One region of the Psychrobacillus sp. FJAT-21963 genome, then DNA from elsewhere that is predicted to be linked to it. Evidence: predicted binding sites of a transcription regulator. Region 1 holds the regulator's gene; the other holds the start of a gene.
What was found. Region 1 encodes NrdR, which represses ribonucleotide reductase genes. Its sites were predicted from a motif close to AACACNATATATNGTGTT; they were not measured.
Positions count from the first base shown of each region.

Region 2: the regulator NrdR is predicted to act here: its motif matches at 5,952-5,969, upstream of AN959_RS14690 (vitamin B12-dependent ribonucleotide reductase).

Region 1 covers NZ_LJIY01000014.1:131,475-147,040, reverse strand. The annotation lists gene AN959_RS18935 (dUTP diphosphatase) at 1-225, opposite strand, end outside; gene AN959_RS18930 (hypothetical protein) at 319-702, shown strand; gene AN959_RS18925 (DUF1294 domain-containing protein) at 1,425-1,709, opposite strand; gene rplT (50S ribosomal protein L20) at 1,769-2,128, opposite strand; gene rpmI (50S ribosomal protein L35) at 2,175-2,375, opposite strand; gene infC (translation initiation factor IF-3) at 2,406-2,969, opposite strand; ribosomal protein L20 leader region at 3,009-3,157, opposite strand; gene thrS (threonine--tRNA ligase) at 3,222-5,153, opposite strand; gene dnaI (primosomal protein DnaI) at 5,505-6,446, opposite strand; gene AN959_RS18895 (replication initiation and membrane attachment family protein) at 6,455-7,816, opposite strand; gene nrdR (transcriptional regulator NrdR) at 7,843-8,307, opposite strand; gene speD (adenosylmethionine decarboxylase) at 8,425-8,808, opposite strand; gene AN959_RS18880 (glyceraldehyde-3-phosphate dehydrogenase) at 9,008-10,012, opposite strand; gene coaE (dephospho-CoA kinase) at 10,134-10,724, opposite strand; gene mutM (bifunctional DNA-formamidopyrimidine glycosylase/DNA-(apurinic or apyrimidinic site) lyase) at 10,737-11,609, opposite strand; gene polA (DNA polymerase I) at 11,621-14,248, opposite strand; gene hflC (protease modulator HflC) at 14,536-15,525, opposite strand; gene hflK (FtsH protease activity modulator HflK) at 15,525-15,566, opposite strand, start outside.
Region 2 covers NZ_LJIY01000006.1:211,430-226,995, reverse strand. The annotation lists gene AN959_RS14720 (hypothetical protein) at 1-12, opposite strand, end outside; gene AN959_RS14715 (hypothetical protein) at 27-410, opposite strand; gene AN959_RS14710 (SpoIIIAC/SpoIIIAD family protein) at 414-623, opposite strand; gene efp (elongation factor P) at 1,050-1,607, opposite strand; gene AN959_RS14700 (Xaa-Pro peptidase family protein) at 1,625-2,689, opposite strand; gene AN959_RS14695 (hypothetical protein) at 2,760-3,188, opposite strand; gene AN959_RS14690 (vitamin B12-dependent ribonucleotide reductase) at 3,323-5,887, opposite strand; gene AN959_RS14685 (biotin/lipoate A/B protein ligase family protein) at 6,047-6,883, opposite strand; gene AN959_RS14680 (rhodanese-like domain-containing protein) at 6,995-7,369, shown strand; gene AN959_RS14675 (ATP-binding protein) at 7,447-8,715, shown strand; gene gcvPB (aminomethyl-transferring glycine dehydrogenase subunit GcvPB) at 9,322-10,782, opposite strand; gene gcvPA (aminomethyl-transferring glycine dehydrogenase subunit GcvPA) at 10,775-12,121, opposite strand; gene gcvT (glycine cleavage system aminomethyltransferase GcvT) at 12,146-13,249, opposite strand; glycine riboswitch at 13,407-13,501, opposite strand; gene AN959_RS14655 (shikimate kinase) at 13,619-14,131, opposite strand; gene AN959_RS14650 (hypothetical protein) at 14,158-14,352, opposite strand; gene comGF (competence type IV pilus minor pilin ComGF) at 14,330-14,785, opposite strand; gene AN959_RS14640 (type II secretion system protein) at 14,764-15,072, opposite strand; gene comGD (competence type IV pilus minor pilin ComGD) at 15,065-15,502, opposite strand; gene comGC (competence type IV pilus major pilin ComGC) at 15,480-15,566, opposite strand, start outside.

The DNA of each region.
Region 1 (15,566 bases):
AAGTAAGAAATGAATGGAGTCCACATACTCTTCTAGTATTACGCTTTGTGCAGATGGACCTTTCTCACTCCAAAATTTAAAACATCTTGTTTCATTTGCTAGTTCTGCTAATTCTACAAGCAAAGCAAGCCCTTTTTTCGCAAAAACATCTTCTTTCACTTGTTTATTTGACTGAATATATTGATCTAAAGCTTGCTGCATTGTAAAAAGTTTATCTAAATTCATGTTTTCCTCCAAAAATTTTATATTATTTTGAAACCAAACTACCCCTTCTATCGTATAGCAGTTACTATGTATTTTACAAGGAGGACATTTCAAATGGTCCATATACTACGATTGCTTATAATTGCCCTTATTATATATGTTTTTTATAAAATTCTACGTTACTTGTTTGATCCTAAAAGAAAACTTGATGAGGCCTACGAGAAGGAACAATACTATTTTTATGATGATATTAAAAATGTTAGGAAAAACTTTTTTATTACTTATAAAGGTGCAATTTTTGAGGGAGAAAAATATTTAGGTACTACTGACCAAGCTTTTGAAGTCGTTTCTATATTTGTTTGGACAAAAGATTCATCCAAGTTGCAAGGATTTACTAAAGAAGATTTTCGGTTTTTACATAACGAAATCAAAATGAGTTATCCAGCTGCTAAAATTAATTGGAAAAGCCCGATAGAACAACTAATGAAAGAGGAATAAGAAAGCTAAAAGTGCAGACAACAGAAAAATTACATTGCATCCATTTGACGTAGCGCACCTACACTTCCTTCCTTACGCTGAGGGCACTGAAAAGGTCTATAGAATTTGACTTTACTAAATAATGTCGTCCGATAAATAAGAAAATCGTTGAAACGGCTCCCTTTCCGCGGGCGTTGCCTTAGCCTCCTCGCTGCGCTGTGGGGTCTTCGGCTAACGCTATTCCCGCAGGAGTGTCGCCTTTTTCAACGATTTTTTATAAATACTAATTGAAAAAATTTATGAGATAAAAACATAAAAACTTGCTCTATTAATGGCATGATGGTTTTCTAATTGAAAAGCGGATAATAGTTGATTGGAGTGGAAGGTGGCGACTCCAGCCGGAATAGCAAATGTTTTCTGCACCGAAAGCGAAGCGTCAGGTGCATGAGCTGAAGACCCTGGACTGAGCGTAGTGAGGGAAGCGGCTGAAGCCATGCCGGCGGAACGCGTCCGCCTGGAACGAAATTAACAGGTCCAAAATAATAAATCGAGTATGTGAACAACTTGTCGTTCACATACTGTTATGAAATCTCTTGGAGGACTTTTTTAGTGCCTTCGCTACACTCCTGCAAGGTCTGGACTGTGAAATTTGTTTTCATCCAATATCAAACGATATCAGATGAAAGTGTACCTTTGTAGAGCAGGAGGCTTGCCGCTCACCCGAAGTAAGCATCGGAATACATTTAAGTTAAAATAGGACTGTCTTTTTGCAAGAGCCAAAAAATCAAGAATACATATAGTATTAATAACATTAAAAAGCCAACTCTAAAATTAGTATGCTTTGTTTTATGTCTAAAAAATTGCATTCCAATGTATGCGCCAATTCCACCACCAAAGATAGCGAGCGTCCACAATGTATTCTCCGAAATTCTTTGTTTATGTTTTTTTGCTTGAGACTTGTCATATCCCATAACGAAAAATGCAAAAATGGACATTACTAAAATAAATATTAGGATAATCTCTGTCATTGGATACTCCTTGTACAAAAAAAGCTGATAGAATCTCTATCAGCCTTTTTATCTATAAATTATTTATTGATTGCTTTTTTTGCTGCATCTGCAAGTTGTGTAAATGCTGCTGCATCAGTTACAGCTAAGTCAGCTAACATTTTACGGTTTACTTCGATTTCAGCTAATTTTAATCCGTGCATTAAACGGCTATAAGAAAGTCCGTTCATACGTGCTGCCGCATTGATACGTGTAATCCATAGTTTACGGAAATCACGTTTTTTGTTACGACGGTCACGGTATGCATACATTAATGATTTCATAACCTGTTGGTTTGCTACTTTATATAATGTATGTTTTGAACCGTAATAACCTTTAGCTAATTTTAATACTCTTTTACGACGCTTGCGCGTCACTGTTCCGCCTTTTACGCGTGGCATAGTTCATTACCTCCTGCTATTCTTTCGAATGATTGAATTTCTCTTATTATTTCATGTAAGTAAGTAAAGTTTTGATACGTTTGTAATCGCCTGAAGAAGCTACTTTAGTTTTACGTAGTTTACGTTTAGCTTTAGTAGATTTGTTAGCGAATAAGTGACTTCCAAAAGCACGGTCATGTTTTAATTTACCTGTACCCGTTTTTTTGAAACGTTTCGCAGCTCCACGGTGAGTTTTCATTTTCGGCATGTCGAATTCCTCCTAAACAATTGTACTCTATTACTGTTTTTCGTTCTTTGGTGCAAGCACTAAGAACATGCTACGGCCATCCATTTTCGGTTTTGACTCGATTGTGGATACTTCCGTACAAGCTTCAGCAAAACGATCTAATACTCGTTGACCAATCTCTTTATGAGTAATGGCACGACCTTTAAAACGAATAGATGCTTTCACTTTATCTCCTTTTTCAAGGAATTTGATCGCATTTTTCAATTTCGTTTGGAAATCATGTTCATCTATTGTTGGGCTCAAACGAACCTCTTTCATTACGATGATTTTTTGATTTTTACGAACTTCACGATCTTTCTTTTGCTGCTCAAATTTGAATTTACCATAGTCCATGATACGAGCGACCGGCGGCTTGGCTTGAGGAGCCACAAGGACAAGATCCAAATTTACACGACCTGCAATTTCAAGTGCTTCGTTACGTGTTTTTAAACCTAATTGATCACCATTTTGATCAATAACTCGTAGTTCGCGAGCTCGAATGCCATCGTTCACATACATGTCTTTGCTAATAACAATCCACCTCCAGATAGTGTCGCGAATACATGGTTTGGGCATAAATTCCGTAGAAACGAATTACTTACGCCGTTTTCGATCAAATAAAAAAACGAGCAGACATAAGATGTATGTCTGCCCGCCGATATAAGAACATGTAGCAACCTACATATTACAGTCGATCGTGTGCTTACCAGTCAACGACTTGCTGTGTCGAACAGGTGAGAAGCGGGCAGCCTCTTCTTATACCACAAACTTGTATTCAATAACCTTATTAACTATACCATGTTGTACTAGGCATGTCAACATAAAATATTAGTGAGAAACTTCTTGTTGAATTCGAGCAAGGAATTCATCAAATGGAATACTTTCTGATTGTTGCTCTCCATATTTACGTACATTTACATTACCTGCTTCCAATTCTTTATCTCCAAGAACAAGCATGTACGGAATTTTTTGCATTTGTGCTTCACGAATTTTATAACCTAGTTTTTCTTCTCGGTCATCCATTTCAACTCGGAATCCAGCAGCAACTAATTTTTCCTCCACTTGTTTTGCGAAATCGAAATGGACCTCATTGGATACTGGAATGATTTCAACTTGAACAGGTGCTAACCAAGTTGGGAATGCACCTTTATATTCTTCAATCAAAAATGCAACGAAACGTTCCATTGTAGAAACGACACCACGGTGAATAACGACTGGTCGATGCGGCTTACCATCTTCCCCAACATATGATAAATCAAATCGTTCTGGCAATAAGAAGTCAAGTTGTACCGTTGATAATGTTTCTTCTTTACCAATAGCTGTTTTTACTTGCACATCAAGTTTAGGTCCGTAGAATGCAGCTTCACCTTCTGCTTCGAAGTAATCTAAGCCAAGCTCATCCATTGCCTCTTTTAACATACTTTGTGCTTTTTCCCACATTACATCATCATCAAAATATTTTTCTTTATCTTCTGGATCACGATAAGAAAGACGGAATGAGTAATCTGTTAAATCAAAATCCTTATAGACAGAGATGATTAACTCAACTACCTTTTGGAATTCTGCCTTGATTTGGTCAGGGCGAACAAATAAGTGAGCATCATTCAATGTCATCCCACGTACACGTTGTAAACCTGATACAGCACCAGACATTTCATAACGGTGCATAGTTCCAAGCTCAGCAATTCGCAATGGAAGATTTCTATAAGAGTGCATACCATTTTTAAATATCATCATATGGTGTGGACAATTCATTGGACGCAACACTAATGTCTCATTGTCCATTTCCATTGGTGGGAACATAGAATCTTGATAGTGCTCCCAATGTCCAGATGTTTCATAAAGATCTTTGGAACCCAATACAGGAGTATACACATGTTTATATCCAAGTTTAAGCTCTTTATCTACAATATAGCGCTCGATCACACGACGAATTGTAGCACCATTAGGCAACCATAGTGGTAAACCTTGTCCAACTTTTTGGGAAGTCATAAACAAATCTAATTCTTTCCCTATTTTACGATGGTCACGTTCTTTTGCTTCTTCTAGCATTTGTAGGTGATGAGCAAGCTCTTCTTTTTTGAAGAATGCAGTACCATAAATACGTTGAAGCATTTTATTGTCGCTATTTCCGCGCCAGTATGCTCCAGCAATACTTAACAATTTAAATTCTTTTAACTTTCCAGTAGAAGGAACATGTACTCCTCGGCAAAGATCAAAAAATTCACCTTGCTCATAAATGGATACTTGTTCATTTTCAGGAATCGCTTCTAAAAGTTCTAATTTATATTCATCATCAATTTCTTTGAATTTGTCGTATGCATCTTGACGAGATTCATCATGTCGAACGATTTCAATATTTTCATTGATGATTTTTTTCATTTCTTTTTCAATTAACACTAAATCTTCTGCAGTTATTGGTTCTGGCGAATCAATATCGTAATAGAATCCATTTTCGATAACTGGACCTATTCCAAGTTTCACATCTTTAAACAAACGTTTCACTGCCTGAGCAAGTAAATGAGCTGTACTATGTCGTAAGATTTCTAGTGCTTCATCTGATTCAGGTGTAATAATCGCGATTTCTCCATCTTCTGTTATAGGAGTTTTTAAATCCACTAACTTTCCACTTAACTTTCCTGCAAGTGCTTTTTTACGTAAGCCTGGGCTAATGGATTGAGCGATTTCTTCTGTTGTTGTAGAAATCGGAAATTCTTTTACTGCTCCATCTGGAAATTTCAACTTAATAACTTCTGCCATTTTGAACACTCCTTTTATTTAGGTAAAGCGTATGCATTTATTACCGGAAAACAACAAAAAAACCCCGTCCCTATAAAGGGACGAGGTACTATCGTGGTTCCACCCTTCTTCTGTCTATTAAATCTGTAAATAGACGAAGCTCTGCATCGGCTAACGGGCCGGTCACCGGTAATTGCTGTTAAATTCACAACTACTGCTCGGAGGTGGTAAATCGATTGCCGATACTTAAGAAGCTTGCAGCCTTGGCTTCTCTCTCTATAAAGTCGTACAAACTGATTGTTGTCCTCTTCTACGCATTTCTTTATTCTTATGTGAATGATTATACGCCACTCAAAAATCATTTGCAAGTAGCTATTTTTCTTCTCGCCAATTCTTTCCCTGAAGTGGAATTGGATTCGTAAGCGCTCGGATTCTTTCCATAATTCGTCCAGCTTTGACGACCTCTTTTTCTCCTCGCTGCGTGAAGGATAAATGATGTTCCAATTCGTCATAATTAAAATTGGATGTCATAAAAGTTGGGAGCTGTTCGGACATTCGGTAATGTAGAATTGTCCCTAATATTTCATCCCTCGTCCAACTAGTCATTGTCTCTGCTCCAATATCATCTAGCATTAAAACAGGCGCACGTTTTACGAATTCAATTTTTTCTGCAAGAGAATTATCTTGAATTGCTTGCTTCATTTCACGGAAAAACTCTGGAACGTAAACAACTACCGAATGGATATGTCTGGCTGCCAATTCATTTGCAAGTGCTCCAAGTAAATAAGATTTACCTACACCGAATTGTCCATGAATATACAGTCCCTTTTTCGGTAATGTAGAAGTTTGCTCCCATTCATTTAAAAAGTTTTTAGCAGCTCGAACTGCTACTACTCTACTACCATCCTCTAAGTCAACACCTGCCAAGTTAGACTCCATTACCTCTTTCGGCATATGAATACTATTAATCATGGATGTTACTTTTTTTCGTTCATCCTCAATTACTCCTCGCTTGCATCGAACATATTCAAGATCAATCAGATTCCGATCCAATACAAGCCTTGGTTCATAGCCTTTCATGTAATTCGTACACAATTCAAGAGATTGGCATGCACCACAATCATGAGATTGTGACTTATATTCATATAACTTACTTAAGCTTCGGTCTACCATTTGCTTCGAAATATGAGCAGCATTTTCTTCAAGGAATAGTTGAACGCCTGGATCCTCAAGCACCTCTTGTTTCATTTCATCGAGTCTCGAAGTAAATTCTGGTGTAATAACCCTTTTTAATGTTTCATTAATTCGTTCCATAATGTCACCTACCTTTTCGTTACGCCTAATTCAGCTAATAGCTTTTTTCGCTCTTCATCAATGTTTTGAATATTGTTTGTTGCAGTTCCCGATTGCTTTGTTTCGCCATCTTTTTTATAAAACCAATCTGGTACCTTTTCTTCTCTGGTCGGTTTTTTCGAATAGGATTTTTGTTTAGAACCTTCATTCTTCCATTTTAAATATTGTTCATGTTCATTTCTAGCTAACTCCATTGCCTCTTTTGCCGTTTTGACATCTTTTCTCATCCAATGAGATGCTATTTTTTCCGCGTAGTTTTTAGTTAATTTCATATCTGTTCTAAGTAATACATATTGCAATAAAACATTTACTACTCCTACAGGCATATTGTAATGAGACACTAAATGGTTCGCTAATTGAACATCCGCAAGAATAGGTTCCTTCCCATTTGCAATATCTTTTAACACAGTAACTGGTGAAGTTGTTTCTAAATAATGAATAAGTTCTTCCTCTTTAGTTAATGGCTTACTATTTTCACTTACACTTTTTTTAGCCTTAGCTATATTTTGAATAACAGGAGCTTTCTTTGATACGGTCAACTTATAATAGTCTGCACACGCTTTTTTCAATCTTGCATCTGATAAGTGCAAATCGTCATCTAATGCTAGAATCACCACTTTTTGCATTTCAATTGGACCGAGATTATATAAAAAAGCTAACTTAGCTATTACCTGTTTTGCTTCAATAGTTAAGGCTGATTTCGGAACAAGTTGCTCTGATAAACCGTCTTGAAGCAAAGTAAAGTCAAACTCTTCAAAGTAAAAAGGCAATGCAGAATTCCTACTCTTTGATTCAAATGCATCATTATAAGGGACAGGTTGGACTGTTTTTGTAGACGGTTTAAATACATCCATAAAGGTACGTGAAACGTCTTTGAAGCCATCATTCCAATTAGGAGTTTGAATGAAGCGACTTCTTAGTCGCTTATATGCTTTTTCCCCTATTTTGTTTAATAGAAACATAGACAACAAAGGATCCTTTAGAAACGATTCTGCATCTAATGGAGCAGCAAGTTCATAATAAAAAATTCGTGTATCATTTTCGGTCTTTTGCCATGAGCGAAGTAATCCAATAGCTTCTAAAGCGATTCTTGCCTGAAATATTTTACCTATTGATACCCCAAGTAAGTTCATAAGCTGATAATGCTGCCATTGTTCCTCACTTTTAAGCTCTCCATCAGCCCACAAAGTAAGATACAGGCTTATTCCTTCTGCACCAATTAATGGTTGATACAATAACGTTAATAATTGACGTTCATAATCAGAGAAAGAATATGGCAAGCGAATCATATACATGTCTGCTGGCTGTAGCTCCTTATATAACATCGACATTCCTACCTACTCTCTCTTGTTGTTTCCTATAATGACGGATTTTTCTTTAGAATTTCTTTGAGTTCATCTATAAAAACATTTAAATCTTTAAACTGACGATAAACCGAAGCAAATCGAACATAAGCAACTTCGTCAACCTCTGAGAGTTTGTCCATTACTTTTTCTCCAACTGCTTCTGATTTTACTTCAGAATTTCCTGTTCTTCTTAATTCTTTTTCAATCGAAAACACAATTTCTTCTAACTGATCTAATGCTACTGGTCTTTTTTCACAAGCACGAATTAATCCACGCAATACTTTTTCGCGACTAAACTCTTCACGCGAACCATCTTTTTTCACTACAATTAGTGGAGTTTCTTCTACTTTTTCAAATGTAGTAAAACGGAATCCACAGTCTTCACATTCTCTTCTTCGTCTAATGGCTTTATTGTCATCTACAGGACGAGAATCGACAACTTTCGTGCCATTAAACTGACAAGCTGGACATCTCATATTGATCTCTCCTAATTAGTTACGAAAATTTATGTATCTATTATAACAATATTCTTCCCTAAAATCGAAAAAGCAGAGGAATCTCTTCCTCTGCTAACTCATTTAGCCTAAAGTCTATTATGCTTGAACTGTCAAACGTGGCTTAGGTACATTTACTGGACCCATTCCACGGGGCATTTCAATCGTTTCGCGTATTCCAGCATTAAGAGCATCTGCAATATAGTTAGCTGCAATCGATGGATCTAAATCACCACATGTATACACATCAATGCTCGCATAACCATGCTCTGGAAAGCTGTGAATAGTTAGATGTGATTCGGAAATAATAACGACTCCACTTACACCTTGTGGCGCAAATTTGTGAAATGCAACTTCTCTGATTTCCGCACCAGACTTAAGTGCTGCATCAACAAATGTTTGCTCAATAAATGGCATATCGTTAAGTTTGTCGAAATCGCACTCCCATAGTTCTGCAATAATGTGACGTCCCATTGTTTCCAATGTCCGTTTCCCCCTTTGATAAAATTTAGTTTTAAAAATTTTCAAAGTTGACTACCACGGGGGAAAGTTAGTCCTAAGAGGTCCTAACCCTTTAAGTAGTCGGTGCACGTGAAGTACACGATTCTCATTATAGGATGTTTTATTCAAATTAGCAAGAAAAAAAAATCCTCTTTCAAAAAACTTTGAAAGAGGAAAGAGATTAAAGAGATGAAGCAACTTTTTTTGTTAAATCAACAACACGTGCCGAATAGCCCCACTCGTTATCATACCAAGCAAGTACTTTTACTTTACGATTTCCAATTACCATTGTTGTTAAACCATCAATAGTTGTTGAATTTGTTGTTGTATTAAAATCAATTGAAACTAAAGGTTCCATTGTTACTCCTAGAATACCTTTCATTGATCCTTCAGATGCTTTTACAAATGCAGCATTTACTTCCTCTGCAGTAACATCTTTCTGTAAATCTACTACTAAATCTACTAAAGAAACGTTTGGCGTTGGTACACGCAAAGCCATTCCATGCATTTTACCTTCTAATTCAGGAAGCACGATAGTAAGCGCTTTTGCTGCTCCAGTAGAAGTAGGAATGATGGATTGTGCACAAGCACGTGCACGACGTAAATCTTTATGAGGATTATCTAAATTGTTTTGATCATTTGTATAAGAATGTACAGTAGTCATTAAACCATTTTCGATTCCAAATGTATCATTTAATACTTTCGCTACCGGTGCCAAGCAATTTGTTGTACAACTAGCATTCGAAATAATATTATGTTTAGCTACATCTAATTTGTCATCATTTACACCGATAACAATCGTCACATCTTCATTTTTGGCAGGTGCTGTAATAATAACTTTTTTTGCTCCAGCTTCTAAGTGAGCGGCAGCTTTTTCCCCGTCATTAAATTTTCCAGTTGATTCAATCACGATATCAACATTTAATTTACCCCAAGGTAAGTTAGCTGGATCACGATCATTTACGATTTGAACTCGCTTTCCATTAACTATTAGTGCATCATTATCAATACTTATTTCTCCCTCGAAAGTTCCATGAGTAGAATCATATTTAATTAAATGCGCTAAAGTTTCTAATGGGTATCTCACATTAATTGCTACAACATTAATGTCTTCTTGTACAATTGCTTGGCGGAACACCATTCTACCAATACGTCCAAATCCGTTTATTGCGATTGAAGCTGTCATAAAAAAATCCTCCTGTAACTATGTGATACTTTTTATTTTATAACCATGAATTAGTATAACACATTTTCACAATTGTGTAGCCTTGCAAAAGAAACCCGCAATATTTTTTATTTTCCGACTACTAGTCTTTCCAAATTGACAATATTTTGAGTAATTGCTCTTTAGTATATTCTATTGTTCCATTGTTATAGATGACAGCATCTGCACCTTGTTCTTTAATCGATAGTGGTAACTGTGATTGAATTCTTGCTTTAGCTTCTTCTAAAGAGTAATTATTACGAGCCATTAGTCTCTTCAACTGCGTTTCTTCTGTTACAGTTACAACTAAAATTTTATCTACATAGGACTGAAGCTTACTTTCAAATAATAAGGGGATATCCATGACAATTGTGTCAAAACCTTCTTCCAGTAAAACATTTTTTTGTCGAAGCATTTCTTCACGGATAGCCGGATGCATAATATCATTTAATTGCTTTCTTTTTTGTGGTGATGAAAAAATGATAGTACCTAATTTTTCTCGATTCAGCGTTCCATCTTCCGATAAAACTTCTTCTCCAAATGCTACTTTGATCGTTTCTAGCGTCATCGTTCCCTTTTCAACTACAACCCTAGCAACTAAGTCAGCATCAACAATAGGATAACCTAATTCTTTCAACATGTTGGAAACGGTACTTTTTCCGCTAGCAATACTACCAGTCAGCCCAATAATCATTTGCTTCCTCCCTTATTTCTGACATTTTCCACAATAAGTAGAAGTTCTTCCGCCAATCGTTTTCTGTAGAGTTTTTGCATTACATAATGGACAAGTCTTTTTCGCATACATTTGCAACCGATTCTGCATTTTACCTGACTCTCCATTAATCTGACGATAGTCAGAAATGCTGCTGCCCCCATTTTCAATGCTATCTAAAAGAACGATGACGATTTCATTAAATAATTGTATCTTACGCTCTTTACTAATTCTTTTTACTTTACGCCCAGGATGAATTCGCATACGAAATAATGCTTCTGTAGCGTATATATTTCCACACCCAGAAACAACATGACCATCCATAATAAATTCTTTTATCGGTTTATTTTCATACTTTGGCAATATGCTCATTTCTAAGTAATGATCTAAAGCGTTTTGATCAAAAGGCTCAGGTGCCATTAATAATAAAGGAGGATAATCTTCAACGCTATTCAAAAATCGAAGTTCTCCAAAGCGACGAATATCTGCATATACAAGCATGTCACCCTCACTAAAATGCAAGATGACATGTATATGCCGTTTGAATTTATCCTCCAAAATTTCATGTAAGCCCTTTACATAAAACCAAGCCCCAGACATACCAAGATGAGAAACGAGTAAATATGGAGTCCCATCTTTTTGTAGATGAAAATAAATATATTTTGAACGTCTATCAATTCGCTCTATCTTCATATGAGGCAGAGCTTCTCGAAAGGATTCTACATCTAACCCTTTCAAGATAGCTTCTTTTCCATTTGCTTTAGAATCAATAATAGTTTTTGAAACTTCTACCGATTCAATTGTTTTGCCAGTAACAATTGGCTTAAGTGAACGTACAAGTCCTTCTACTTCTGGTAATTCTGGCATTTCAAAACTCCTTACTTCGTATCGTACCAAGATGAGCCATAAGCATATTCTACTTTTAATGGAACAATCAACTTGATAGCTCCCTCCATTACTTCAGGTACAATTTTTTCAAGTATAGCAATTTCTTCTTTAGGTGCTTCAAAAATAAGTTCATCGTGTACTTGCAATAACATTTTCGTTTGCAGATTTTCATCCTTTAGGCGTTTAGCCATATCAATCATTGCTTTTTTAATAATATCTGCCGCACTTCCTTGGATCGGTGTATTCATAGCAGTTCTCTCCGCAAAACTGCGAAGGTTGAAATTAGAACTTGTGATATCCGGTAAGTATCTTCTTCGTTTTAGAATTGTCGTTACATAACCAGTTTGTTTTGCTTCGCGTACAATATCATCCATATAATCTTTTACCCCTGGGAAGCTGTTTAAGTATTGGTCTATAAAAGTAGCAGCTTCTTTTCGAGTAATATTTAAGCTTTGTGATAAACCATAATCGCTGATGCCATATACAATTCCAAAATTAACCGCTTTAGCAGCACGACGCATATCTGATGTGACTTCATCTATTCCTACATGGAAAACATCCATCGCAGTTTTTGTGTGGATATCCAGATCATGATTAAATGCATCCACTAATTTTTCATCTTCACACATATGAGCAAGTACTCGAAGTTCTATTTGGGAATAATCTGCTGCGAACATAATCCAATCTGGTTGGGAAGGAACAAATGCTTTTCTAATCTTTCTTCCTTCTTCTAATCGTATAGGGATATTCTGAAGATTTGGATTTATCGAGCTTAAACGTCCTGTAGAAGTTAATGCTTGTTGGTATCGTGTATGAATTTTCTGATCTTCCCCGTGTATCTCTTTTGTCAATCCCTCAATATAGGTAGACTGAAGCTTCCCTAATTGACGGTAGTTTAGAATATGGGAGATAATCTCGTGTTCACCTTCTAGCTTTTCAAGTACATCAGCTGCAGTTGAATATCCTGTTTTAGTTTTCTTTAAAGGTGTTAACCCTATTTTTTCAAATAAAATAACGCCTAATTGTTTCGGGGAATTAATATTAAACTCTTGTCCAGCTAAAGTATAAATTTCTTTTTCGATAGCTCGCAGTTTTTGATTCAAATCAATTCCCATTTCTTTTAAAACATGAACATCAACTTTTACACCATCCGATTCCATGGTTCCTAATATCGATGCTAACGGCAATTCAATATCTTTATACAAAGCATATTGCTCATTTTCTTCTAACTTCTTTTCTAATATAGGCTTTAGCTTCCATACAGCCTGAGCCTTTCTAATTGCATGTTCTGCAAGCTTGTCCAATGGAGGAGTAGCTTTCTTTGCTCCTTTTCCATATACATTTTCATCTGTGAGCACATCATAATTGCCAAATTCTTTAGCCATTGTTGATACATCATCAGAAGAAATAGAGGGATTAACAATATACGCGGCAAGAACTAAATCAAAATCTGCTCCAAGTAAACTTACATTATGTTTGCGGCTAACAGCTTGTGTTGCTTTTGAATCTACTAAATATTTTATCCTCGATTCATCCTCCAACCATTTACAAAAACCAGCCGATTCAAACGCGACAGATCCAGTAACAAAATACGATTGTTCTCCATCATAAAGAGCAATGCCTAGCAACTCACTTGTATGGTATTGCTCATTAAACATTTCTAGATGAATGGCCATTTTATCTTTTAGAATAGAAGCATTTATTTCATCTAAAATCTCAAAAGTCACTTCCGAAGCCGTTTGTTCTTCCGTAACATGCTCTGATTTTTCTAATAGTGTTTTAAATGATAACTCCTTCCATATAGAAGTAACCTCATCCATATTCGCACCGCTGTATGTTAAATCATCTACCGATACTTCGATAGGGGCGTTTGTTTCAATAGTAGCAAGAACTTTGCTCATTTTTGCTTGTTCTTCGTTTGCCATTAGTTTTTCTTTCAGCTTCGCACCGCTTACAGTATCTAATGCTTGATATAAATTTTCAACAGAACCATGCTCTTTTAATAATTTAATTGCGGTCTTTTCACCTACACCAGGTACACCAGGTATATTATCCGATGCATCCCCCATCAGACCTTTCATATCGATGATTTGCAGAGGAGTTAAACCATATTTATCTTCAACATGCGCCGGTGTATATTTTTCAATATCCGTAATACCCTTTCGAGTAATATAGACCGTTGTATTTTCTGTAGCAAGTTGAGTTAAATCTTTATCTCCTGAAACAACAATTACTTGTTGTCCCTTCTCTTCCGCTTGCTTACAAAGAGTACCAATGATATCATCTGCTTCGTACATTTCAAGCTCATATCTTTTAATTCCATATGCATCAATTAGCTTACGAACATATGGGAATTGCTCGGAAAGTTCTGGTGGAGTTTTTTGTCTTCCACCTTTATATTCTCCAAAAGTGGAGTGTCTGAAAGTTGTTTTCCCAGCGTCAAATGCAACTAGCATATGAGTCGGACTTTCTTCTTCCATAATTTTTTGTAGCATTAATGTAAAACCATAAACTGCATTTGTATGAATTCCATGTTCATTCGATAATAAAGGTAGTGCAAAAAACGCTCGGTATGCGAGACTATTTCCATCTAATAAAAGAACTTTTTCGGATGACATTAAGTTCACTCCTTCAAATATGTAATAAGTGAGCAGCCTGAAGCTGCCAGCGAATCAAAATCACCTTGACTTATTCGATTCTAGAATTATGCTTTGAGCTTGCTTAAACTACTGACATCCGCAAGATACTTTAGGCAAAGAGGATGTTTGTCGCTAGGCTCTGACGTAGGACATGGCGGTATTTGCCAGGGTACTCCGATATTCAGCAGGTGTTTTGCTCAAATAAGATAAATAAAACCGTCATTCCCTATATCTTACCACGTGAGTAAGGGGAATGACGATTCATACTACTCTAAATATCCAGAGAGAATTTTAGCATAAGGAGAATCAGATGGAATGATAATCATCGTATCTTCTCCAATTGTTTTTTTGTAGGATTCTAATGTTCTATAAAGCGAATAGAACTCAGGATCTTTTGAGAATGATTGGTTGTATATTTTCGCTGCTTCTGCTTCACCTTCAGCTTGAATAATTGCCGCTTCTTTTTTTGCAGTTGCTAGCATCACTCTTACTTCACGATCTGTTTCCGCTTCAATACGTCGTTTATCAGCGTCCCCAGTTGATAAAAACTTTTGTGCGATACTTTGTCTCTCCGAAATCATTTCATTATATACGGATTGCTCATTTTCTTGTGGTAGATCAGTACGTTTAATACGGACATCGACTACTTCAATACCATATTTATCTTTTTTAAGTAATTCATTCACCTGTGTAGTAATTCGGTCATTTAAGCTGCCTCGAGATGAATTTTCATCATTGATGATTTCACTATACTCTAATTGTCCAAGCTCTGAACGTACTACGGAGTATATAAACTCTTCCATACGAGAACCTGCATTTACTAAGCTACCTGCGCTTGTTATCATTTCTTTTGCATTGACTACTCGCCATACAGCGTAATTATCTATTATGATTCTGCGCTTATCTTTTGTGTTGATCTCTGCCTCTGAAAGTTTATAGTTCATTTGATATCTAGGGATAGTTGTTACACTTTGGATAAATGGTATTTTCATATGCAATCCTGGTGTATCTTTTACGTCTTTTATTTCACCAAATTGACGAATTACTTTATATTCGCCTTCCTTCACAACATAAATATTTGCAAGAGCAATGACAAAAACGACAAACATGATGAAAATAGCGATAAAAGATTTCATATGCTTTTTAAAATCTATCGGTGTCTTTTCTTTCTTTGGCGCTTTTTCTTTCTTTGGTTTATTTTCCATCGCTTTAAATTTTGCTTCTAAATTTGCAAATGGATTATTATTGTCTGCCATTATTGTCCGCTCCCTTCTTCTGTTTTTGTTTCCGTATCAGT
Region 2 (15,566 bases), on a different contig from region 1:
CATTTCATCCATTTTGATTCATTCCTTCAAGAGAGTAGTCCCATTATGGAAAAGAATTTAGAGTAAAATTGTTTCATATGATCGAGCCAGGCAAGTAGCAATATTGCTTTTGTTGTAAAAGTTAGTATAGTTGCAAGGCTTGTATACTCATAATCCGTCAAAAGTTCCTCAATTATTTGAGAAACTATTAAAAGAATGACAGAGAACATAAGTAGCTTAAATACTGGTAAGAGATTAGTTGGTATAACGGAGATAAATTGATTTGTATTAGGGATAATATAAGTCATTAATAAGTATGTTAAGAATAAAAATATAAAAATTGTATAAATAATAGAGTGAAGTCGTGGATAAGTTTCATCAATAAATTGCAGCAAAATGAATGCGATTATAATCGTTATGTATACTATCATTTGCTAACTCGACATAATAAGCCATTCAAGGAATGTGGATATTTCATAAAAAAATACCCTCAGTAAACGAAGCAGCTCAATGGTCATATAAATATATCCTACAAAAAATAAAAAAAAGGCAAACTCTTTTTTTCCGGTTGATTCAAAAAACAAATGAAGTATAGCAATTAATAACCCTATACCAGCAACTCGAAGTACATCGTGAAGTTCCACAATGCCTCCCCCTTCCATATCTTCAGCATATGATACAAGTTCTTCAAATATGAAAAAGAGTCACGCTTTTGCGTGACTCTTTAGTTTGTAGACAAATTTGAAGAATTTGAGTTCCTTAAATTTTTTCTTTCACAGTACATTTGATTTCCGCTCCTGGCGGACGCTTTCCGCGGGCGGGGCCGAGCCGCTTCCCTCGCTCCGCTCAGTCCAGGGTCTCGACTGTCCCGCTTTTCCCGCTGGAGTCGCCGCCATCCTCTCCAATCCTCAGATGATTACATAGGATATAAGAAGAAACTCTAATAAAATAATATGATGCAGCAAAAAGAGGCAGTTAGAATAAAAATCATTCTAACTGCCTCTTTTTCATGAAAAGCCACATCTTTAAATAACTTTCTAATGAAATTAAACTATATAACTATTTTTAAATTAAGCTCTTGATACGTATGATCCTTCATCTGTGTTGATAATTAGTCGATCTCCAACATTGATGAAAAGTGGAACAGTTACAACTAAACCAGTTTCAAGAGTTGCAGTTTTAGAACCACCGCCAGAAGTATCCCCTTTAATACCAGGTTCAGTTTCAGTCACTTCCAGTTCAACTGATTTTGGTAATTCCACTCCAAGTGTTTCTCCTTGGTACTGAATAATATGAATTTCCATGTTTTCACGTAAGTATTTTAATTCGTATTCGATTTGTGTTTCGTTTAATTCAAGTTGCTCATAAGAATCTGTATCCATGAAAATGTGTTGATCTCCACTTGCATATAGATATTGCATTTTTCTGTTATCAATTTGAGCTTTCTCTACTTTTTCACCAGCACGGAAAGTTTTCTCATTTACTGAACCATTTCTAAGGTTTCTAAGTTTAGAGCGAACAAACGCTGCTCCTTTACCTGGTTTAACGTGTTGGAAATCCAGTACACGATAAAGAACTCCATCTACTACTATTGTTAAACCTGTTTTAAAATCATTTACAGAAATCATTATTTTTCCTCCAAATATTAAGATAAAATGAGTAATTCTTTTGTCGAATGCGTAAGTTTTTCTAGACCATTTTCAGTTACAATTGCATCGTCCTCTATACGAACTCCACCGATATTCGGTAAGTAAATTCCCGGCTCAATTGTAATAATCATCCCTGGTTCTAGTGTAATATCAGATCGGAAAGAAAGCCCTGGACCTTCATGTACTTCAAGCCCAATTCCGTGACCTAAAGAGTGACCAAATGCTTCACCATATCCTTTTGAAGCAATATAATCACGTGCAATTGCGTCTGCTTCTTTACCTGTCATTCCTGGTTTTATTTTTTCCAATGCAAGTAATTGTGCATCTAAAACTACTTGATAAATCTCTTTTAATTGGTCACTCGGTTCCCCAACAGCAATTGTTCGAGTCGTATCTGAAATATACCCATTATAAAGTGCACCGAAGTCAAGTGTCACAAAGTCCCCTACTTCAATGACTTTGCTAGTTGCTACGCCATGAGGAAGTGCAGATCTTACACCAGAAGCAACGATCGTATCAAAAGATGAAGACGAGGCACCAAGTTTTCTCATGAAGAATTCAAGCTCATTTGACACTTCAAGCTCTGTCATCCCCGGTTTTATGTATGTAACAATATGGTTAAAAGCCTCATCCGCAATACGACAAGCCGACTTTATAATACTAATCTCTTCCTCAGTCTTAATCAAGCGAATTTTTTCCACTAGTCCTGAAAGTGGTACTAAATCTGCTTGGATAGCTTGTTTATACAATTCATAGCCACTATACGTTAAATCGTCTTTTTCAAATCCAATAGAATTAATGCCCATTTCTGTAACTTGGTTAGCAACTTCTTCTATTAAAGTTTTTGTATGCTGTACAATACGGTAGTCCTTTATCTGACTAGCCGCTTGCTCTGTGTAACGAAAATCTGTAATGAATACTGCATCGTTTTTAGACACAATTGCTACACCAGCTGTACCAGTAAAACCAGTCATATAACGTCTGCTATAACCGTTTGTAATCAGTAAAGCATCCACACCTTGTTCTTCTAAAGCAGCACGTAACTTCTCAAGTTTCATCATTATACCCCATCTCATTTTCTATTTATATCTTCACTTTATTTTATCATAGGAAGAGACGCGGGTAAATTTTTCATTTACTAAGAGGATTATCCTGTGCATGAAAAATAGCAGATTCCATCATAAACCTTACTAACATTACAACGATACAAATAAATGGAATCGACAAATGTTTAATTGTTTTCGCAAGCGTATCCTTATCTAAAAATATCCATTCCATAATAATTGCAAAAATGATTCCAAGTGCCAAGCTAGTAATAGAGGCAGGAATTTTAATAAAAATCAGACTTATATAATAAAATACAAAACAAATAAACCATACTACAATAAAAAGAATGACCCATTTCCCTAGAGGACGGACTGATTCGAACATTTGTAATTTGTCTGCATAACCAATTGGACTCCACTTGATCCAATGAAACAAATCGATCACTTTAAGCAATAAAGTGCAAATTAATGCAGCTACAAAACTAGTACTAATCGATAATCCCTTTTCTTTCATAATCATCTCTCCTTTTTGCTTCAGTTTGATGCTGAAAGATGAATATTAAACAAAAAGGAATAAAACTTCTAAAAAAACAAAAAAACACATACCGAGGAGTTACTCTCGAGCATATGTTTTTTTGCGCATTTATTTTATAATCCGCACTTTAATTGCGCATTACAATTTGTACATGTGTTACATCCGCCCATTTCTTCCACAGTTCCTTTTCGGCAAACTGGACAAGTATTACCAACTTCAGAACCGATTGTAACATTTGTTGAACGCAAATCCTGAATCGTATCAATTAAAACGATTGGTCGTTTTTCAAATACTTTTTCTTCTTGTCTTTGATCGTCAAGCGTATTTTCTTCTGCTTTCAATGTTAGAACCTGAGAATCTCGACTTCCATCAACATAAACAGTTCCACCTTTAGCTCCGCCACGGTATAGACGTTCATATACACCTTCTACTTGTTCAACCGTATAGCCTCTTGGTGCATTAACTGTTTTAGAGATTGAACTATCAATCCAGCGTTGAATAATACATTGAACATCCGCATGAGCTTCTGGCGCTAACTCCATTGCAGTAACAAACCATTCAGGTAAGTTGTTTTCATCTGCATCATTGTTAGCTTGCAAGTACTCTTGAACGATATCCGCTTTTACTTCAATGAACTTTCCTAAACGTCCACTTCTATAATATGTGAAAGAATAATAAGGTTCTAAACCAGTAGAGACTCCTACCATAGTTCCAGTAGATCCTGTTGGAGCAACTGTTAGTAGATGTGAGTTTCTAATTCCATTTTCAACGATAGAATTTCTGATTTCCTCTGGCATAGATTGCATAAAACCAGTCTCTGTAAATGCTTTACGTAGACGATTTGTTTCTTCTTCTGTTTCTGCAGTTAAAAATGGGAAGCTTCCTCGTTCAATTGCTAAGTTCGCTGAAGTTTCATAAGCAGCAATTGCAATCGTTTTAAATACCTCGTCAACGAGAATATTTCCTTCCTCAGATCCGTACTCTTTTTCGCAGTAGATTAAAAGATCTGCTAATCCCATAACTCCAAGACCTACGCGTCTTTCACCTAAAGCTTGTACTTTATTTTCTTCTAAGAAATATGGAGTTGCATCTATTACATTATCCTGCATACGAACTCCAACACTCACTGTTTCTTTTAGAGCTTCAAAGTTAACCGTTTTAGTTTCCTTGTTAGCAAATTGAGCTAAATTAACAGCTGCAAGGTTACAAACTGAATATGGAGCAAGCGGCTGTTCCCCACATGGATTCGTAGCAACTACTTTTTGTCCATATGCTTTTGCATTCGTTTTTTCATTCGCATTATCTATAAAGAAAATACCTGGCTCTGCAGAATAAGTAGCACAAATATTAATTAAATTCCATAACTCTTTTGCTTTTACAGTGCGATATGTTCGAACAGCATAACCCATTTTCTCCCATTCACGAACATCTCCAACTTCATGCCAATGTTTGTTATAAAATACCATCTCTTCTGGAGAATAGGTTTCAATCGCTGGGAAACGTAGTTCGAAGTCTGCATCTTCTTCGACAGCTTTCATAAAGTCATCTGTCAACGTAACAGAAATATTTGCACCTGTTAAAAATTCAGGATTGTGAACAGTAAAATTACCACCATCACGAAGTTTTGTTTCTGCTTCACGAATGATATCATCGCTGAAGCCACCTAATCCAGGAATCGCTTTATAATTTACTATTCCCTGGTACATTGCTTCTTCTTGATTGGATAAAGGGGTAAATTTAAGCTTGTCCTTAGCTAATTGTTTAATCGTCTCATCATTCGTATTTTCAATTAAAAAACGAAGAATTCGAGGGTTTTGCATTTTAGAAATGATAAATTCCGCAATATCCGGGTGCCAGTCAGCAAGCATTATCATTTGTGCTCCTCTTCGTGAACCACCTTGCTCAACTAAGTGGGTTAGTTTAGCAATATCATCTAGCCATGATACCGAACCAGAAGATTTACCATTTACACCTCTAGCTAATGTATTACGCGGGCGAAGCGTCGAACCGTTCGTTCCAACACCACCACCACGACTCATAATTTCCATCACTTGCTTACGATGGTCACTGATTCCCTCGCGTGAATCGGGAACAAATGGCATTACGTAGCAGTTAAAGTAAGTTACGTCTGTACCTGTACCCGCTCCATAAAGAACTCGTCCAGCTGGAATAAATTTTAAAGAAACTAATTGTTGGTAGAACTTCTCAAACCATTCCTTGCGTTTTTCCTCTGTTTTTTCAACAGAAGCAAGTCCAGTAGCATTGCGTTTGGCAATTTGCTCATAATACACTTCCAACGGTTTCTCAATAACATTAAGAGAACGTTTTACAATTCCTGATTCAAGTTCATCTTGATCATCAATTGCACTTCTATAGTCTTCTTCAATAAGCACTTCTGCAGTTTTTGTCGATTGGTCGATTGAAACGATATGACCTAAGCCGCGTGCAGGAAATTTCGGGTCAGCTTTTACAGTAAGAACGACAAAATCTCCTGCTTTTAGCGTTTTCTTTTCCGTATCTTTAAATGAATAACGGTCAATCATTACTAGTCGGGAAACACCTTTGTGCGTCAATTTCATGTCTTCTGTAATTGGATGTACTTGTGGAAATAGTTGAATGTCTTTGTTTAACTGATCAATGTTAATGGTTGCATTATTGTTCTGAGATGCTAATACCATCATATTGCCTCCCTTTTATTTAAAAATAAAACACACCATATATGGTGTATGGTTATTTTTAAACCATACTATATGTTGTGTTTTTTTGCAAATATATGAATTTCTTCAAAAGTCATATGTAGCAATGGTCAATGGACTTATTTCCTAAAAAAATAAATTTTATTTTTTAAAATTCCATTGATTATTATCATAACGCTTTTTTTCAAGCGCATTTACGTATAATTCTTGTTCTTCTGATAGGGCAAATTCTACTAATTCAATCTGCAACGCATCTTCAAATCCTTTTTTGAATGCTTTTTTGCACTCGTCGATTGTTACAGGATTTTGACTAATTTTGTTGATGGCCACAGCTTTTTTAGATAAACTTGCTTTTACTCTCTCACGTAGCGCTTCAGAAGAAAATTTAAACGTCTGGATAAGTTTATCTTCATCCAGATCTAATAAGATTGCACCATGCTGTAAAATAACACCTTTTTGACGTGTTTGGGCACTTCCTGCAACTTTCTTTCCTTCTACTACTAATTCATACCAACTTGGCGAATCAAAGCAGACAGCAGTTTTAGGCTTCTTTAGATTTTGCTTTTTCTCTTCTGTGTCTGGAATAGAAAAGTATGCATCTAAACCTAGATTTTGAAATCCAAGCAATAACCCTTCACTTATCACACGATAAGCTTCTGTCACGGTTGCTGGCATATCAGGATAACTTTCAGTCACAATCACGCTATATGTTAGTTCATGCTCATGTAGTACTCCTCTTCCCCCAGTAGGTCTACGAACAAACCCCAGACCTAAACGATTTACTGCATCTAAATCTATTTCTTTTTCAACAGATTGAAAATAACCGATCGATAGAGTCGCTGGATTCCATTCATAAAAACGAATTACTGGTGGAATCAGCCCTTCACTGTGCCAATCTAGCAAAGCCTCATCAAGCGCCATGTTATAAGATGGACTACAAGGTCCAGAATTAATAAAGTACCATTTTTTCTTTTCCATCAAATCTTCCCCCTAACAACCTTATTCATTTTATCAAATAGATTGAATTGTATCTAGTGAATCTTTTATAATGAATATGGAAACATAGAAAGGGGAAAGACCGTGTTAAATATTTTATACACTCTACTTGTAGTAATTATTGTTTTACTAGTTTATGCTGGTATCCAAGCTCTCCGTTTAAAGAAGACCGTTACAAACCTTAATCAGGAACAATTTATCGAAGGCTATCGTAAGGCACAATTAATTGATGTGAGAGAACCTAAGGAGTTTGAATCAGGTCATATTCTTGGTGCAAGAAATATCCCTTCCACACAGCTTCGTCAACGTTATAAAGAAATTCGTCCAGATAAACCAGTTTATCTATATGATCAAAACGGCGCAAGAAGTGCACGTGCAGCAATGTTCCTAAAGAAAAAAGGATATACACAATTAAACCAACTTCAAGGCGGATTTAAAACTTGGACAGGTAAAATTAAATCTAAATAATAATACATAAAGGTTCTTCTTATCGTTAGAGGAACCTTTTTTATTTCAACACTCACTAAATTTTCTGGAGGTATGGAATGAAGGAGAAAACGTTATTTTCACATCACGAGGATTTTAGAAATACTCTTCCTAATTATGAGGACTTTGCGCTTGTTTCAAAAAGGATCATTTGGGCCTTAAATGAAAGAAAACAAGGCGATTGGAAAAATATTTCAATTGGAGAAACAATATCTCAACTTGATGCAAACTTATTAGAAATGATGGAGAAGAACTTATTAGCTTATGAAAAACTGAGCTATATTTTCGAAACACAGCCTCTAGGTAAAATTATGAGTAAATCTACATTAAATTTAGGCACAGGTTTAGAAATTACGGAAACCTTTGAAAATAAATTGATCTACTTTCCAGAATATGATGTAGGAATGACATTGTCTTTTAACTATTCTTCTAGTCATAGTTGGCCGGAATATCGTTTCTTTTCTACGTCAGCAGAAAAAGCATTACTATTTTTAAACGAAATCAACGAAAAGTTAAGACAATTACTTATGCAATCGATTACTTATTTAGTTGATACAGAAAATGGAGTCCAGCGAAGAAATTATGGCGAGCAAGCTGTTGTGAATCGTGAGGACGTATTATTAACACATAGCATAAAGCAAGATATATTTCGTTCTATTGATGAATTTTTCAAAGAGGACGGTCATTTTTTCAAAGAATATGGCCTACCCTATAAACGAGGAATTTTACTATATGGCAGTCCTGGGAATGGGAAAACAACTTTAGTTAAGTCCATCACAGGCTCAACGAAAGCACCTGTTGTTTATTGGCAAATTACCGAATTTACTGGAAGTCATTCTATTCAAGAAGTATTTGGTATCGTGACAAGACTTGCTCCTGCAATTCTCGTTATTGAAGATATTGATTCGATGCCTGAATATACGAGATCCGTTTTTTTAAACACGCTAGACGGTGTTCAATCTCGAGAAGGGTTATTTATCATCGGAACGACAAACTACCCGGAAAAAATAGATCCAGCGCTTATAAATCGTGCAGGTCGGTTTGACCGTGCATACGAGATACCATCTCCTTCGGATAAAGTTCGAGAGCAGTACTTACGAAAGTTAGATATTAGACATATTTTTACGGACGAACAATTTACAGATATGGCGAAACGTTCAAAAGGGTTATCTATGTCCCAGCTTAACGAATTGTATATGTCGGTTGCATTAAATTGGCATTATGATGGGAAACTGGCATATGAAGAGCGTATTGAAGAGTTGTTAAAACAAAATAAAAGATCTATGAAAAAAGAATGGGAGAATGACGAACATTCTATTGGGTTTTGAATCGAAGAAGTGAATAAAGTTCCATGTACAATGGTTTTTCTTTTACAATAAATAAAGCTAACTAGTATCCTTGATTTTCACTGCGGACGGACGCTTTCCGCGGGCGGTCCGTTAGCCTCCTCAGGCCGACAGGATGTTGGTCATGAAGGCTTGAGGCCCACAGGATGTGGGTCATGCAATCGTTGCCGCAGAACGCGGCGAACTTAGATTGCCTTCCGTTTGACAAGGCGTCCTTAGCCTTCGTTCCTTGTTAGCTCCTGCGGGGTCTCACCCGACACGCTCTTCCCGCTGGAGTCACCGTCCTCCTTTTCAAACTAGTGAAGGCTCCATGAACTCCAAACAGATCTATAGAATTAAATAAACAAGCACATCAAACATTGAAACGCTCCTTTGTGACATAAAACTATAGATTCCCTAAAGATTTTTTCATCTAAACATATTTTAGATACTATTATCGCTGATTTTCAACTGAAGGCTTCATATAAATAACATCCTCAGCTTTTCTATTAAAATCAATAAAATGACAAAAGGTATCGAGAGGACATCCTCTTGATACCTTTTGTCTATAATTACGAAATGCGATTATCTCGAATCTCTTTTCAAGTTTTATGCTTTTGTATAGCGTAATACTGGATGACGAGCAGCTTTTGTTTCGTCTAAGCGATTGATTACTGTCGTATGTGGTGCGTGTTGAACGATTTCTGGATTTTCTTCTACTTCTTTTGCAATTTGAATCATTGCATCACAGAAAGCATCTAATGTTTCTTTTGATTCTGTTTCTGTTGGTTCGATCATCATACCTTCTTCTACATTTAATGGGAAGTAGATTGTTGGTGGATGATATCCGAAGTCAAGCAGACGTTTTGCCATATCGAGTGTACGGACACCTAATTTCTTTTGACGACGACCGCTAAGTACGAATTCGTGCTTGCAATGGCGGTTATATGGTAAATCAAAATATGCTTCTAAACGTCTCATCATATAGTTTGCATTTAGAACTGCGTATTCAGTTACAGCTTTTAGACCATCTGGACCCATTGAACGAATGTATGTGTATGCACGTACGTTAATTCCAAAGTTCCCGTAGAATGGTTTCACACGTCCAATTGTTTGAGGACGATTATAGTCAAATTTATATTGATCATTTTCTTTTACAAGAACTGGGCTTGGTAAGAAAGGAATTAGATCTGCTTTAACTCCAACCGGACCTGAACCTGGACCACCGCCACCATGAGGACCTGTAAATGTTTTATGCAAGTTTAAATGAACGCAGTCAAAGCCCATATCTCCAGGGCGTGCTTTAGACATAACTGCATTTAAGTTAGCGCCATCATAGTATAGTTTTCCACCTACACCATGAATGATTTCCGCTAATTCTAAAATACTTTCTTCAAATAAACCAAGCGTATTCGGGTTTGTAAGCATTAGAGCTGCTGTATCTGGACCAGCAACGCGACGAAGATCCTCTAAATCTACTAATCCATTTTCGTCTGATTTTACTGTAATCGTTTCAAAACCTGCAACTGTAGCTGATGCTGGATTTGTACCATGTGCAGAGTCAGGAACAATTACTTTTGTACGCTGAGTATCTCCATTTGCCTCATGGAATGCACGAATCATCATTAAAGCAGTCCATTCACCATGGGCACCAGCTGCTGGTTGTAGTGTTACTTCATCCATTCCAGTAATTTCAACTAGATGTTGTTGTAGATCATACATTAATTCCATAGCGCCTTGAACAGTAGACTCATCTTGTAATGGGTGAATATTTGCAAATCCTGGGAAACGCGCTACTGATTCATTAATTTTTGGATTGTACTTCATCGTACAAGATCCAAGTGGATAGAAACCAGTATCTACTCCATGGTTACGATTCGATAGAGCTGTATAGTGACGCATAATATCAAGCTCTGATACTTCTGGTAGCTCCGCTTCTTCTTCACGAAGTAAGCCCTGTGGCAACAAAGAATTAATATCTACTTCTGGAACATCGAGCTCAGGTAGACTATATCCTACTCTACCTTCCTTTGTAATTTCAAAAACTAATGGTTGATTATCCTTATGCATGAAGAGCCCCCATTTCTTGCACGAGTGCATCTATTTCTTCTTTTGTACGTTGCTCTGTAACGGCAATTAATACATGATTTTTAAGGTCAGAGATAACACGACCTAGGTCGAAACCTCCAATAATTCCTTTTTCAAGAAGTGCTTTGTTAGCATCTGCTACAGATCCATTTACTTTAACTACAATTTCATTGAAGTGAGGTCCTTGGAAAGGAACTTCAAATCCAGCTTTTTCAAATGCTTGTTTTGCATAATGAGTCTTTGTGATATTTTGAATTGCCATTTCTTTTACACCTTTTTTACCAAGAGCAGTCATTGCTACTGATGCGGCAAGTGCATTTAACGCTTGGTTTGAACAGATATTTGAAGTTGCCTTGTCACGACGAATATGTTGTTCACGAGCTTGTAATGTTAAAACATACCCACGTCGACCTTCTTCATCTGTTGTTTCCCCTACTAAACGTCCTGGAACTTTACGCATAAGCTTAGAAGATACAGCAAAGAAACCACAATGAGGTCCACCAAATGCTTCTGAGATACCAAAAGGTTGAGCATCCCCAACTGTAATATCTGCACCAAACTTTCCTGGAGGAGTTAAAGCTCCAAGAGCAAGTGGATTTGCAGATACAACAAATAATGCTTTTTGAGCATGTGTTAGTTGCTCCACTTTTGCTAAATCTTCAATTTGACCGAAGAAATTAGGATATTGGACTAGAACAGCTGCTGTTTCTTCATCTACTAACTCTTCTAATTTCCCTAAATCAGTTACACCATTATTAGTAGGAATCGTCACAACTTGAACGTTTTGACCTTTTGCATACATTTTTACTACATCAATATACTCTGGGTGAACAGCTTCAGAAACTAATAGTTTTTTTCTACGCGTGTGACCAGCTGCCAAGTTACCAGCTTCCGCAAGTGCAGTACCACCGTCATACATAGAAGAGTTTGCAAGATCCATTCCAGTAAGCTCACAGATCATTGTTTGAAATTCAAAAATAGCTTGTAGTTCACCTTGAGAGATCTCCGGTTGATAAGGTGTATAAGCAGTGTAAAATTCAGATCTTGAAATAACGTGATCTACGATTATCGGTTTAAAATGATCATAAACTCCTGCACCAAGAAAGGAAGCATACTTTTTACTATGTGCATTTTTATCAGCAAGTACAGATAATTCTTTTAACAAAGCAGACTCCGCTTTAGCAGGTTTAATATTATACTCACCTTTAAAACGCACTTTCTCCGGAATGTCTGCAAACAATTCATCAACGGAAGAAATGCCTATTACATCTAGCATTTCCTTTTGATCTTGTTCAGTCATTGGTAAATAACGATGCTTTATCAAATGGACAACCTCTTTCTGCGATTATTTTTGTTTTTTATAAAATGGCGTAGCTACTGTGACAGCTTTCAAACGCTTATTTCTAATTTCAACTTCTAATTGCGTGCCGATTTCTGTAAAGTCGGCATCGATCAGTGCAAGGCCAATATTCTTTTTAAGAGTAGGAGATTGCGTTCCAGTAGTTACAAATCCAATTTGTTTTTCACCAGCGAAAACTGGATACCCTGTACGAGGAATTCCTTTATCAATCATTTCAATACCAACGCTTTTTCTCGGTACACCATTCTCTTTTTGTTCAACTAGTACAGATTTACCGTTGAAGTCTTGCTCTTTTTTGAGCTTCACAACAAATCCGATTCCAGCTTCTAATGGAGTAATATCTTTTGAAAGCTCTTGCCCGTATAAAGGAAGACATGCTTCAAAACGTAAAGTATCGCGTGCTCCAAGTCCACAAGGAAGTAAACCTTCCTCTTTACCAGCATTTAAAATGCTGCTCCATAATTCGGAAAGATCCGTACTAGCTGCATAGAGTTCAAATCCATCCTCACCTGTATAACCAGTACGAGAAACAAGAACCGATTTTCCAGCTACTTCGACATGATCTGCAAATCGGAAAAATCCAATTTCCTCTAGATTTTTGGAAGTTAACTTTTGTAAAATACTTTGTGCGAGTGGTCCTTGTAACGCTAACAGTCCATAATCATCTGATTTATTGACAAGTTCTACATCACCAGATGCATTTTGCTTCAGCCATTCAAAATCTTTTTCAATATTAGATGCATTTACGACTAAAAGATAGTGGTTATCTTCCATCTTGTAAACTAATAAATCATCTACTATACCACCGTCTTCATAACACATAGCCGTATACTGAGCTTGGTTATTTACAAGTTTAGAAACATCATTCGTCATCACTTTTTGTAAAAAAGACTCGCTTTGCGAACCGGTTACAAAGATTTCTCCCATATGAGAGACATCAAAAAGTCCTGCTTTCGTTCTTACCGCTTCATGTTCTTCCTTAATACTAGAAAATTGCACGGGTAATTCCCATCCACCAAAATCAATGGTTTTCCCACCATAATTGGCATAGTCTTCATATAGAGGTGTACGCTTCAACTGTTCTGACACAAAATTCTCCCCCTTTATAATTTTCACACAAAAAAAGACAGAGTGACCCCTTTAAAAAAACAGGGGTTCTCTGTCCTGGCACCTGAAAGTTTACCGAAAACGGCTTTCCTCTTTGGTGGCTTTGCGTGATACTCAACGAAAGCACTCTCCAGAGTTGCGTCCTATACGAGTTCTTTTGCCTGAGAGATTCATAAATTTCTTTACTTGCTCCTTCGGCGACGCACTTTAGGCGTTCTCTCCCCGTATCCTCATCCGCTAAATCTGTAATTATCACTCGCTTTGTCTATATCCTAACATTGAACACAAAAGTAAGCAATCCTTTTTAATAAATTAGATTAAAGACGAATATTTTATATAAATTTTATAAAATCATTCGCCTTTCAGCCTATTTACCTGATAACCAGCATATTCTGTCACTTGTCGTAAATGACGATTTTCCGTAAGAATTGTAATGTGTGCAGCTTTCTTATAATTTTTACGTCTTTTAATATATAGCTGCTCCAATTCTTCCCTAGTACTACTTTGAACGACAGGTCTGTTTTTATCATTCTTCACTCTCATCCAAATATCTTGAAAAGTAGCATCTAAATATAAAACCAGTCCCGTCTTACGCATTATTCGAATATTTTCCTCATTCATCGCAACGCCGCCACCAGTGGAAATAATACAGGACTCATTACGGAAATTTTGAAGAAACTCTGTTTCAATCTTACGAAAATAGGCCTCTCCCTCCTGCTCAAATATTTCAGGAATCGTCCTTTTTTCTTTTTTTACAAGCTCTTTATCCATATCATAATAGGGCATCTTCAATAAATAGCTCAGTCTTCTGCCGACCGCACTTTTACCACTCCCCATAAAACCAACTAAATATACTTTGTACACGATTCACCAACTCACTACTACCAGAATTATTGTTCGATTGTATTAAAAATTTCTATTCTTTTGATAGTAGCATTAATATTGCTCAATTCCAACGAATCATATGTTCGATATTTTGATTGATAAGCAGTAGTGATAGATAAAATTGTTAGTGAAACAAATAATAGAAGTAAGATAGAAGCCGGCAATAGTACACCTCTCTCACTCTGAATTATACGTAACATAGAATGTATGCTCCTTATCTATCCCATTCTCAAATTCTACAGAAAAATATAACAGTTGACCTTCCATACTTACGTTTATAGATTTCACATGGAGTAACATTTGCTCATGTCCTAATCTATTTTTTTGTTTTCGAATCAAATTTTGATAAATTTCTATATCAAACTCAACTTCTTCCTTAATAAAACGTATACCAGTGTTTCTTGTTTGTACCATTATCATATCTAAATCGTTCAAATAGTTTTCTACATCTTCTATAAACAAAGCCCACTCTGTTTCGGTAGGATTTGTCACCTGAACCTCCATCAAACTCAACCAACCGATAGTTACAGCGAATATATGAGAAAAAATTAGAAGTACTGAGAGTTGAAATACTGATTCGATCAAGGTATACCCTTCTTCATTATTTTTGTTCAATATGTTATAGGTAGGCAATTCATTTTCTCCTCACTCATTCCTTCATAATTTACACATATTTGTTGATTTTCAATTGTAAACGTATATTCTATCTCATCAATCCACAAGGAACCATGTAGCAAACGTTCTGCAAAGTACATTTTTACACCTTCATTTATTACAATCGAGGAATGATATTGCCTTTTTTTCTCTTCCAGTTGAACTACCATATTACTTAATAAAGGCAGTAACATAGTTGCTATTAAAAATATTACACTTAAAGACACGATAGTCTCTGGCCAGGAATACCCCTTGCTATTATTCATATTTTAATTTTCCTTTACCTATATAAACGTAAACTTCCTTTAAACCATTGTCTGTTTCAAACAATAGAGTTCCAAATTCTTTGACAGTTCCATTTGGGTGAAAGACTATTTCTTTCAAGTAACTATTTCGAGATAATCGAATTCCTTTCGGCAATTCATATTCCATATATATTTCATTTGAATGTCTTGCTTTGTATTTTGTTCCATTCTCAAAAAAGTTTAAATGAGTATAAATTCCTTCTGCCAAAGCAGTACTCTGAAGACTTTGTACATCCAAGTGAAACTGTTTGAAAAAACGCTTCTCTTCCATCTTCTCAAACTTAGAAGAGGTCACAAAAATTATAGAGGCAGACACTACCATTACTATAGCAAGAACAAGAAGCATTTCGATAAAAGTAAATCCTTTTTCATGTAAGAGATATCGTTTCATTTCTAGCAGTTACGTCTCCAGTAATTGTTACACTTCCATCATTCTCATCAATGATGATGTCTGT